Regions from separate parts of the Pseudovibrio sp. Tun.PSC04-5.I4 genome, predicted to be linked through region 2. Evidence: predicted binding sites of a transcription regulator. Region 2 holds the regulator's gene; each other region holds the start of a gene.
The links. Region 2 encodes PhoB, which activates phosphate uptake and scavenging genes when phosphate is short. Its sites were predicted from a motif close to TGTCATNNANCTGTCAT; they were not measured.

Region 1: a site for PhoB is predicted at 1,900-1,916, ahead of BLS62_RS10400 (alkaline phosphatase). Genes of this name have one in related genera too.
Region 3: a site for PhoB is predicted at 1,779-1,795, ahead of BLS62_RS07195 (glycerophosphodiester phosphodiesterase family protein). Genes of this name have one in related genera too.

The regions. Positions count from the first base shown of each region.
Region 1 covers NZ_FNLB01000006.1:1,163,848-1,167,130, reverse strand. Annotated here, with positions in the region: gene BLS62_RS10405 (HD domain-containing protein) at 1-178, opposite strand, end outside; gene BLS62_RS10400 (alkaline phosphatase) at 329-1,819, opposite strand; gene BLS62_RS10395 (DUF3422 family protein) at 2,081-2,431, shown strand; gene BLS62_RS10390 (ABC transporter ATP-binding protein) at 2,512-3,283, opposite strand, start outside.
Region 2 covers NZ_FNLB01000006.1:571,845-575,127, reverse strand. Annotated here, with positions in the region: gene BLS62_RS07670 (GcrA family cell cycle regulator) at 650-1,213, shown strand; gene phoB (phosphate regulon transcriptional regulator PhoB) at 1,344-2,039, opposite strand; gene phoU (phosphate signaling complex protein PhoU) at 2,216-2,920, opposite strand; gene pstB (phosphate ABC transporter ATP-binding protein PstB) at 2,951-3,283, opposite strand, start outside.
Region 3 covers NZ_FNLB01000006.1:472,051-475,333, reverse strand. Annotated here, with positions in the region: gene mutY (A/G-specific adenine glycosylase) at 1-187, shown strand, start outside; gene BLS62_RS07200 (AMP nucleosidase) at 224-1,702, opposite strand; gene BLS62_RS07195 (glycerophosphodiester phosphodiesterase family protein) at 1,963-3,177, shown strand.

The sequences.
Region 1 (3,283 bases), 590 kb from region 2:
CGAGGTCATGCAGGTAAGCTGCTGCAATAAGGACTTCATGATCCCCCTCATTACGCCGTTTGGATATTTCCAACGCTGCAAGTTTAACACGGCGGGCATGGAACAGATCATGGCTGGCGTCTTCGCTGTTGTCATGCTCCAAGAGAGCGGTTTCCAGTTTGCTTTCGAATTCCGTCATAAACACTCGCAGTAAAATATGATTAAGCTTCGAAACCTACGATACGTGACTCTGAATTTCGAGATGTAACTGGCCTCTAACCCCGGCAAAATTACGGTCAAAGAAAAAGACCCACCCATAGCGAGCCTTTAACCCATTCATTTATCGGGATTACTTCGCGTTTGCAGCGTAATTCATCACATTGAAGATGTAGCTTTGCTCGACGGTACCATTGAGAAGATGTGCCCAGGGACCACGGGCATAAACGGCAACGTCTTCGCCTGAATGAGTTTCTGAATCGCGCGGCAACAAGGCTTGCTGTATAAAATCTGGGTCCAAGGCTTGCGCCTGCGTCAAGTCAGGACGGAAACCTTCCCAGTTTTGGTCTTCTTTGAGGATAGATCCCGGGCCATTCATGTACCCGATCACGGAATAAGGCTTACCATCATTCATGGTCTGGATCTGATCAGTATGCTTCACGCCATCATTATCAACTCCCATACAGAGGCCATGGATTGGCGTTCCGCGGCCACAATACCCATTGAATGAAATTGTGTGTCCATGGTCAGCAGTGACGATGATCAAGGTATCCTGATCACTGGTCAATTTATCCGCCATCGCGATCGCCTCAGCAAATGCAACGCCATCAGTCAGGGCGCGATAGGCGTTACCATCGTGGTTGGCATGGTCAACACGGCCAGCTTCAACAGTCAGGAAATAACCACTTTCATTGTCTTGCAATGCTGTGATTGAAGCCTTTACCATTTCGGCAAGGGATGGTTCATCTGTGCGGTCATATTCGTATTGCATGTGAGAAGACCCAAACAAACCAAGGATCGGATTGTCCGATTTTAAATCCAGCTCACTAAACGCTGGACCGCTACCAACATAGGAAACGCCAGATTTTGTGGCCTCATCAATGAGATTGCGATCATCAGTACGCTTTCCGTTCTTACCTTCCTCATCCACGGCTGACTTGGGAAGAAATTGACTGCGCCCACCGCCCAGAGCCAGATCCACAACGCCGGATTTCATTTGGTCAATTAGCTGAACCGCAATATCCGGAGTCTCACAGCCTTCCGGAAGATCGGAATTATTTTCAAAATCTCGATCTGCGGAATGAGCGTAGGCGGATGCAGGTGTTGCATGGGTCAAACGCGCTGTTGAAATAATTCCGACCGATTTCCCTTGGTCAGAAAGAACTTCCGCGATCGTCGCAACCTTTGCAGCTTCAACTTGAGAGCAATCTCCACGGTTCAGAGTTTCATCAACGCCCAGAACACCCGCTTTGGTTTTTACGCCCGAATGGATAGCAGTACCAGTGCCAGCAGAGTCTGGGGTCTGTGCGTTCACATTGTAGGTTTTCACGAGACCAAGATTTGGAAATGCTTCTTGAGGGAGAACATTTTCATCCCCATACAACCCATTCTGCTGACCGGCGAAGATACGCGTGGCGTAATTGGTGCCAACACCGTTCCCGTCTGCAATGAGCAAGATTATGTTCTTTGCTGGCTTTGTAATGGGTTGTTGCGCAATTTTACTCTGAATCTCCGCTTCACCAGCTTTAAACCAGTCATTATTCTGCTGTGGAATGTTCCCTTCAGCTAATGCTGTCGTCACTGAAAATGCAAAGGCAATAGATGCTATATTCATAGTTTTCATAGGGCCACTCCTTGGGGAATAATTGGCTCGGGAGAAAATTGCCAACGCAAGAATCCGTTGGCTGTCTAGAGTACAGTTTCACAGCACTTACGTGACAAATTAAACCCATTGTTTTCGCGGGTGCATGCAACAATCATCCAATCTTGAGACAACACCGCATAAAAGGCAGATGCGACATTACACCGCAATAATGATTATTCTCTGGCCGCACTCCTGACTTTGCTCAACACTCTCCTTTCTGACTTAAAGAGGGGAAACGCTTTGAGCCAGATTGAGGACATGTTGGATGCACCTGCGCCAACACATAACTTTCGATGCCATCCCGAACGTGAAAAACTTCTCGACGAGAGACATGCACGGCCCTTTGTGCCTTTGGAAGGTGAATGGGATATTGCTCAGTATACTTTTATGCTGGAGGATGAGCAGAAACGTCATGAGCCTGCTCATTTGCTGGTATTGCTACAGGCATCTGGGCAATCAGTTGAAGCGGACATCTACTATGTGACCAGCTTGATTGGATACGCGCTCAAAGGTGCAAAAACGCTTGGCTCACCGGTAGAACCAACACTGCGGATGGCGCTTGCTGTTCCCTTTGTTGCTGGAGGGCTCTAGTCCCCCCTCAGGAAAGTCAAAAGAGCGCACGATGGCTCGTATTATGCACTGGAGGTCAAACGCCTCCAGTGCAATTTTTTTTACAAATACGCAGCTGAAACCAAGCGCTGGGTGTATTCAGTTTGCGGATTATGCAACACATCTATGGTTCTTCCGGTTTCAACCACATTGCCATTTTGCATGACCATCACATTATGACAAAGTGCTTTGATCACCTTCAAATCATGACTGATGAAAAGATAGCTCAAGCTCAACTTCTCACGCAGATCTTTGAGCAGCTCAATAATCTGCGCCTGAATCGACAGATCCAGTGCAGATGTGGGTTCGTCCAGCAACATAAACTTAGGTTTCAAAACGATGGAGCGAGCAATCGCTATACGCTGGCGTTGCCCACCAGAAAATTCATGAGGGAACCGGTCCATCGCACTGCGGGGCATTTGTACAGAATCCAGTGCCTCAACAACCATCTGCTGACGTTCTTTGCTCGATGCCCCGATATTGTTAACCTTCAATCCTTCGCCAACGATCTCCCCAACAACCATACGTGGGTTAAGCGAGGAAAATGGATCCTGAAACACAACCTGCATATCGGTTCGCAGCGGCTTCATCTCTTTCCTGGTCAGATTGTCGATGCGCTTATTATCGAAGGTAATTACCCCAGAATTTGTCTTCAACAATTGCATGATAGACATGCCGAGTGTCGATTTTCCTGAGCCAGACTCTCCAACGATACCAAGTGTTTCGCCGGTCTTGATCGACAAGGAGATGTCGTTGACTGCGACCAGATCTCTGGTTTTCCGCTTCAGGAAGCTACCATGTTTGGAGCTGAACACCACGCGCACTTTATCTGCA
Region 2 (3,283 bases):
AGGTTATTATAGTTCAGGAATTACCGTGTGCCCCTTGGGCTACCAACGACATCAACCAGTCTTGGCCGCACCACTTGGAAGGCGCCATTGTGGCATCTTTGTAGGGCCGAGTGGTGGGTTAATACGGTTCCCTATGACCAGATTTTTTCCAGTACACTTAAGGTTTATTCAACACACCTCATACGTGTAGTATGAGGTGGCGCTGCTGGTATAAATCTACAAAGGCCTCATGAATTACCTGTTTAACTAGTAATTATTACCAGTTGTTTTTTCCTGATTAATATATGTAATAAATATCAATGGAGTAAGGTCGTCAGCTCTTACTTTATGTTGGAAAGATTGCTATAGGATCTGACTTAAGAGACACCTCCCAATCCATGGATTGGTAATCTTCTCCCACTGCAAGAGGGCTGTAATAGGTAAGTAGTAGCGCGGCAATTCTGGGGAAAACCAGAGTCATCCCCACCTCAATTCTTTAAGGTTATTGCTCGCCTCGACGCCCATATAGTAGTGTGCGATAAGAGTTACACACCATCTCGTAGTTACTAAACGCTGCAAGCACACACGCTCAGGTAAGCGGCAAGGTCGGATTTATCCGGGCTGAGCGAATGCTGTTTTGCACGCCACTGAAGGAAGACGGGGCCCTTTAATGAGCTGGACAGCAGAACGTGTAGAGTTACTAAGCAAGCTTTGGGCAGACGGACTGAGCGCAAGCCAGATCGCTGGCGAACTGGGTAGCGTCACCCGGAACGCCGTCATCGGCAAGGTTCACCGCCTTGGATTATCAGGCCGCGCCAAATCTGGTGGCGCCGCAACTAAAGCGAGAAAAGCCGCAGCACCTGCTGCCCGGCCAGTTTCTCCTGCAAAACCGAGCGTAACAGAAACAATCGCCGTTGCTGCGATAAGTACTCCTTCACCTCGTCCTATTCAGCCAACTGTTGCTGGGGCTACAGCCCTTAAAATTGAACCAATTGAAATGATCCGGGCCGAACTTGCGCAAATGCCCGCACCAGATATTTTCATTCCTCCGTCAGAACGGGCGTCCATTCTGACTTTGAATGAGCGGACTTGTAAGTGGCCAATTGGTGACCCGAGTTCTGATGACTTTTACTTCTGTGGTCGTCAGTCTGATGCAGGCACACCTTACTGCGCCCATCACCGCAGCATCGCGTATCAACCAGTGAGCGATCGTCGTAGCCGCCGCGCCAGCTGATCAAACAGATATATAAGATTGAGAAGCCGGGTCATTTGCCCGGCTTTTTGTTGTCCGTTGCGGCATGAGGCGACTGGGCCACAAAAACCGCCCTTAGGCGGCTTTATAACCTGTCAGTAATTACTCAGCATTACCCGATAGCAAACTGATCGTTGAACGCGTAACCTGCGCCACGCACTGTCCTGATTGGATCCTTCATGCGGCCTTTGTTGATGGCTTTGCGAAGGCGGCCCACATGGACGTCAACTGTGCGTTCATCCACGTACACATCATGGCCCCAAACACGGTCCAAAAGCTGCTCGCGTGAGTAAACACGGCCCGGCGCGCTCATCAGGAATTCCAGCAAGCGGAACTCTGTTGGCCCTAAGTGGATCTCACTGCCCATTCTGCGAACACGGTGCGTTTCGCGGTCCAGCTCGATATCTCCAGATTTAAGAAGCGTGGAGACCACCTCGGGATTTGCACGGCGGAAAATGGCGCGGACACGAGCCATCAGCTCAGGAACAGAAAACGGTTTAACCACGTAGTCATCCGCGCCTGTCGCCAAGCCGCGAATACGCTCGGATTCCTCACCGCGCGCTGTCAGCATGATGATTGGCATGCGTTCCGTTTCAGACCGTGCCCGTAACCGGCGGCAGAGTTCAATTCCGGAGAGGCCGGGAAGCATCCAGTCCAGCAGAAGAAGGTCCGGCTGGCTTTCCTGAAGCAGGATTTCAGCCTCGTCCCCTCTTGCGCATACGCCCACAGTGTAGCCTTCTGCTTCCAGGTTGTAGCGTAGCAGCAAGCTCAACGGTTCTTCGTCTTCTACAATCAATATTTTAGGCATACTAAAGTGCTCTCTGCACCTTCTGTTTCAAAGCAGCATGCCTGAAATGGCTTGGGCAGGCTGCGATACTCTTTTCGTCATGCGTATTCTAACCAAACACGGTGCTTCTTTTTTGGGAATACGCATTTTCAGCGCATTCTTATCCAAAAACCGGCACCCGCTTGTGCAAATACACCCTAAACAGCGGCGCTCTGTGTAAGTTCGTCCGTTTTGGGACGCTCTGTTGGCAGATGATTACCAGAAACCATGTAATAGATGTTTTCCGCAATGTTTGTTGCGTGGTCCCCAATACGCTCAATGTTCTTCGCACAAAACAGCAAATGTGCACACATGGTAATTGAGCGAGGATCTTCCATCATGTAGGTCAGCAGCTGACGGAACAGGGATGTGTACAGCGCATCAACCTCGTCGTCACGTTGATGCACGCGCTGAACAACCTCAAGATCACCCGAGGTGTAGGCATCCAAAACGGCCTTGAGCTGCTCAAGAGCGAGATCAGACATATGTTCCACACCAACAGCGAGCTGTTTGTTGGAGAAATCTGTCTCAATCGCGAGGGTTCGCTTGCCAATGTTCTTTGCCATGTCACCAACGCGCTCAAGATCGTTCGAGATCCGCATGGCCGCAATGATCACACGCAGATCACTTGCCATTGGCTGGCGGCGTGCGATTACGGAGATACACAGCTCTTCAAGCTCTGCCTGCATGTTGTCGAGGCGTTGATCAGCTGCGATGGTGCGCGCTGCCAGTTCACGATCCTGCCTGAGTAGGCCGGTCACAGCATCATGCACCAGTGTTTCGGCAAGGCCGCCCATCTCAACAACGCGTCCGGCTAACTCTTTGAGTTCCTCGCCAAAAGCAGAGACGATATGATCTTTCATTGGATGATTTCCTTAGAGCAGTTTCTATTCTTAACCGAAACGGCCAGTGATGTAATCCTGTGTGCGCTGGTCTTTGGGGTTTGTGAAGATTTCAGTCGTCAGACCTTCCTCAACCAAAGTCCCCATATGGAAGAAAGCTGTCCGCTGTGACACACGCGCTGCCTGCTGCATGGAGTGGGTTACGATTACGATTGTGTAATTGAGGCGTAACTCATCAATCAGTTCCTCCACTTTGGCAGTGGCGATCGGGTCCAGCGAAGAACACGGCTCATCCATCAGGATCACTTCGGGAGACACCGCAATGGCGCGTGCAATACACAAGCGCTGCTGCTGACCGCCGGAAAGACTTGTGCCCGGCTCGTC
Region 3 (3,283 bases), 100 kb from region 2:
ACGCATGGAAAAGGACGTGAAGCATACGTTCACGCATTTTCATCTGGAGATGAGCGTATGGCAGGCCAAAGCGCCAGCAGGATATTCCGCACCTGATGGATATTGGTGGTCTTCTCCTGATGAACTGGATGGAGAGGCGTTGCCGACAGTGATGAAAAAAGCACTCAAGGTTGGCGGGTTGTTATAGGCCAAAGAAAAAGCCGGGTCAGTGCCCGGCTTCCTTTTATTGGAATGCAGTCTCTGCAAAGCTTCTGAGCTTTCGAGAGTGGAGACGCTCCAGAGGCATCTCCCTCAGAATTTCCATAGTCTTTACGCCAATCTCTAGGTGTTGATTGACCTGCGTCCGGTAAAAATCCGTTGCCATGCCCGGCAGTTTCAACTCACCATGAAGTGGCTTATCTGAGACACACAGCAGCGTTCCATAGGGAACACGGAACCGGAAGCCATTGGCCGCGATGGTTGCAGATTCCATATCCAGTGCAATTGCTCGCGATTGTGAGAGGCGCTGCACCGGTTCGCGGTGATCCCTAAGTTCCCAGTTGCGGTTATCAATGGAGGCAACTGTTCCAGTTCGCATCACCCGCTTCAGATCATATCCGCTGTAACCTGTGGTCTGTTCTACAGCATTTTCCAGTGCCACCTGCACTTCTGCCAGTGGCGGAATTGGAACCCAAGTCGGTAGATCGGCATCCAACACTTTATCCTCACGCACATAACCATGTGCCAGAACATAATCACCCAGTTGCTGGCTGCTGCGCAGGCCTGCACAGTGACCAAGCATGAGCCAAGCATGCGGACGAAGAACCGCGACATGATCCGTGATGGTTTTTGCGTTGGACGGCCCAACCCCAATGTTGACCATGGTGATGCCGGAGTTATCCGCGCGCAACAGGTGATAAGCAGGCATCTGCGGCAAGCGTGGCAGAACATTGCCTTCACTCGGCTCGGTATCGCCTGCGTAGGTGACCAGATTGCCCGGCTCAACAAAGGCCACATAGCCGCTGTCTGGATCTGCGATCAGATCCTTGGCCATCTGCGCAAAGCCATCAATATAAAACTGATAGTTTGTGAAGAGTACGAAGTTCTGGAAATACCGAGGTGCAGTTGCAGTGTAGTGCTGCAAACGATGTAGTGAGTAGTCAACGCGCGGTGCCGTGAATGGTGCCAGTGGCTCGATACCGTCTTCTGACTGGTATGTGCCGTTTGAGATCGCATCATCCATAACCGCGAGGTCTGGTACATCAAACACATCGCGCAGTGGACGTTCTTCACTGGAAGGGATTGCACCTTCAACGTGCGCACCATCATAGAATGCAAAGTGGAGCGGGATTGGCTGATCACTTTCAGCTACCACAATTTCCAATCCATGATTGCGGATCAGAAGATCAATCTGCTGCTCAAGATAAGTCCGAAACAGATCTGGACGGGTGATTGTTGTTTTGTATTTGCCCGGTCTTGCAACAAAACCGAAGGACAAGCGCGTGTCCACGCGAATATGGCTGGAGACTTCAAAACGCAGTTCTGGATAAAAGGCCCTTACCCGGTTTTCCGGCATTCTTTCCTGTGCGGCGGACTTAAAACTCTCGCGCAAAAACTGTGTTGCCCGATCAAACAGATAGATCAGGTGCTCCACGGCTTCGCTGGCATCAGAAAAAGATTGGGCAGGAAGTGGCTTAGGCGTACGGATGGAACGGCTTTCCATCACAACGTCGCTATCGGATATAGTCGACACGTTCGATTTCTCCTCTTTCGTGTCACTATATATCTGAGGGATGATCACGACAGGGTCAAGACACGAGATCACAAAACTGATTTATTTTTTGATGATTGAGGATTTTTTCAAAATATCGAAAGCTGATTCCTACACATGTATCCATGAGAAAGAACTACTTATTTTCACGTAGCTCCATCAAACTGTAGTCTACTCATGCCAGTTTGCACCCACCACAATTTGGAGCTCTCATGACTATTTCGAAAATAATTTCCCTCGGCTTCGTCGCCTCTCTTGCTTCTTTGGGGGCAGCTGATGCTGCTCAACTCGGACCGCGTCCGGCCTATTTGGTGGAGCAGATGCAGGAGGGACCTTTGAAGGAGAAACTTCGCGCCTGTATTTCCAATGATGCGAAGAGTACCAGTTTCACAATTTCACATCGCGGCGCTCCGCTTCAGTTTCCTGAGCACACGTTAGAAGGCTATCAGGCTGCGGCTGTGATGGGCGCTGGCGTGCAGGAATGTGATGTGACTTTCACCAAGGACAAAGAACTTGTGTGCCGGCATTCGCAAAATGACCTTGCCACCACAACCAATATCCTTGCCACTGATCTTGCCGATACATGCACCAAGCCTTTTACGCCTGCTCAAAATGGAGAAAAGGCCGCCGCTGAGTGCAGGACCTCCGAGATTACCCTTGCACAATTCCAAGAGCTTTCGGGAAAAATGGATGCGGCCAATACATCAGCCGAGACAGTTGCTGAGTTTATAGATGGCACAGCACCTTGGCGGACAGACCTTTATGCTGCCACTGGCGGCACGTTGATGACCCATGCTCAAACCATTGAGTTGTTCAAATCACAGGGCGTTAAATTTACGCCTGAGCTGAAACAACCAAGTGTTGAGATGCCATATGATGGCTTTTCTCAGGAGAATTACGCTCAGAAGATGATTGATGAGTACAAAACTGCTGGTGTTCCAGCTTCTGACGTGTACCCGCAATCCTTCATTCTGGATGACATCCTCTACTGGATTAAGAATGAGCCTGAGTTTGGCAAACAGGCGGTCTTGCTGGATGGACGTTATAGGATGCAGGGCTTTGACACTTCTGATCCATCTACATTCAAACCATCAATGGCTGATCTGAAAGCCATGGGTGTGAACTACATCTCCCCGCCTCTTTGGATGCTTGTTACACTTAAAGACGGCAAGATCGTTCCATCTGCCTACGCAAACTCAGCGAATGAAGCAGGGTTGAAGATCTTTACATGGACGCTGGAACGCTCCGGGCCACTCACTCAGAACAAAGGCGGATGGTATTACAAAGGCATCAATGATGCTGTGACCAATGAGGGTGCTGTTTATGAGCTTCTGGATGTGCTTGCGCAGGATGTGAAGGTTAGCGGCGTCTTTTCTGACTGGCCAGCAACGGTAACCTTCTACGCAAATTGCATGGGCTTGAATTAAGCAAAGCAAATCATTCATGACAATCAAAAGGGCGGGCCATTCAGGTGCGCCCTTTTTTCGTTTTGCCTACCCTACTGACAAAGTGATTTGCCCGATGTTTTCACTT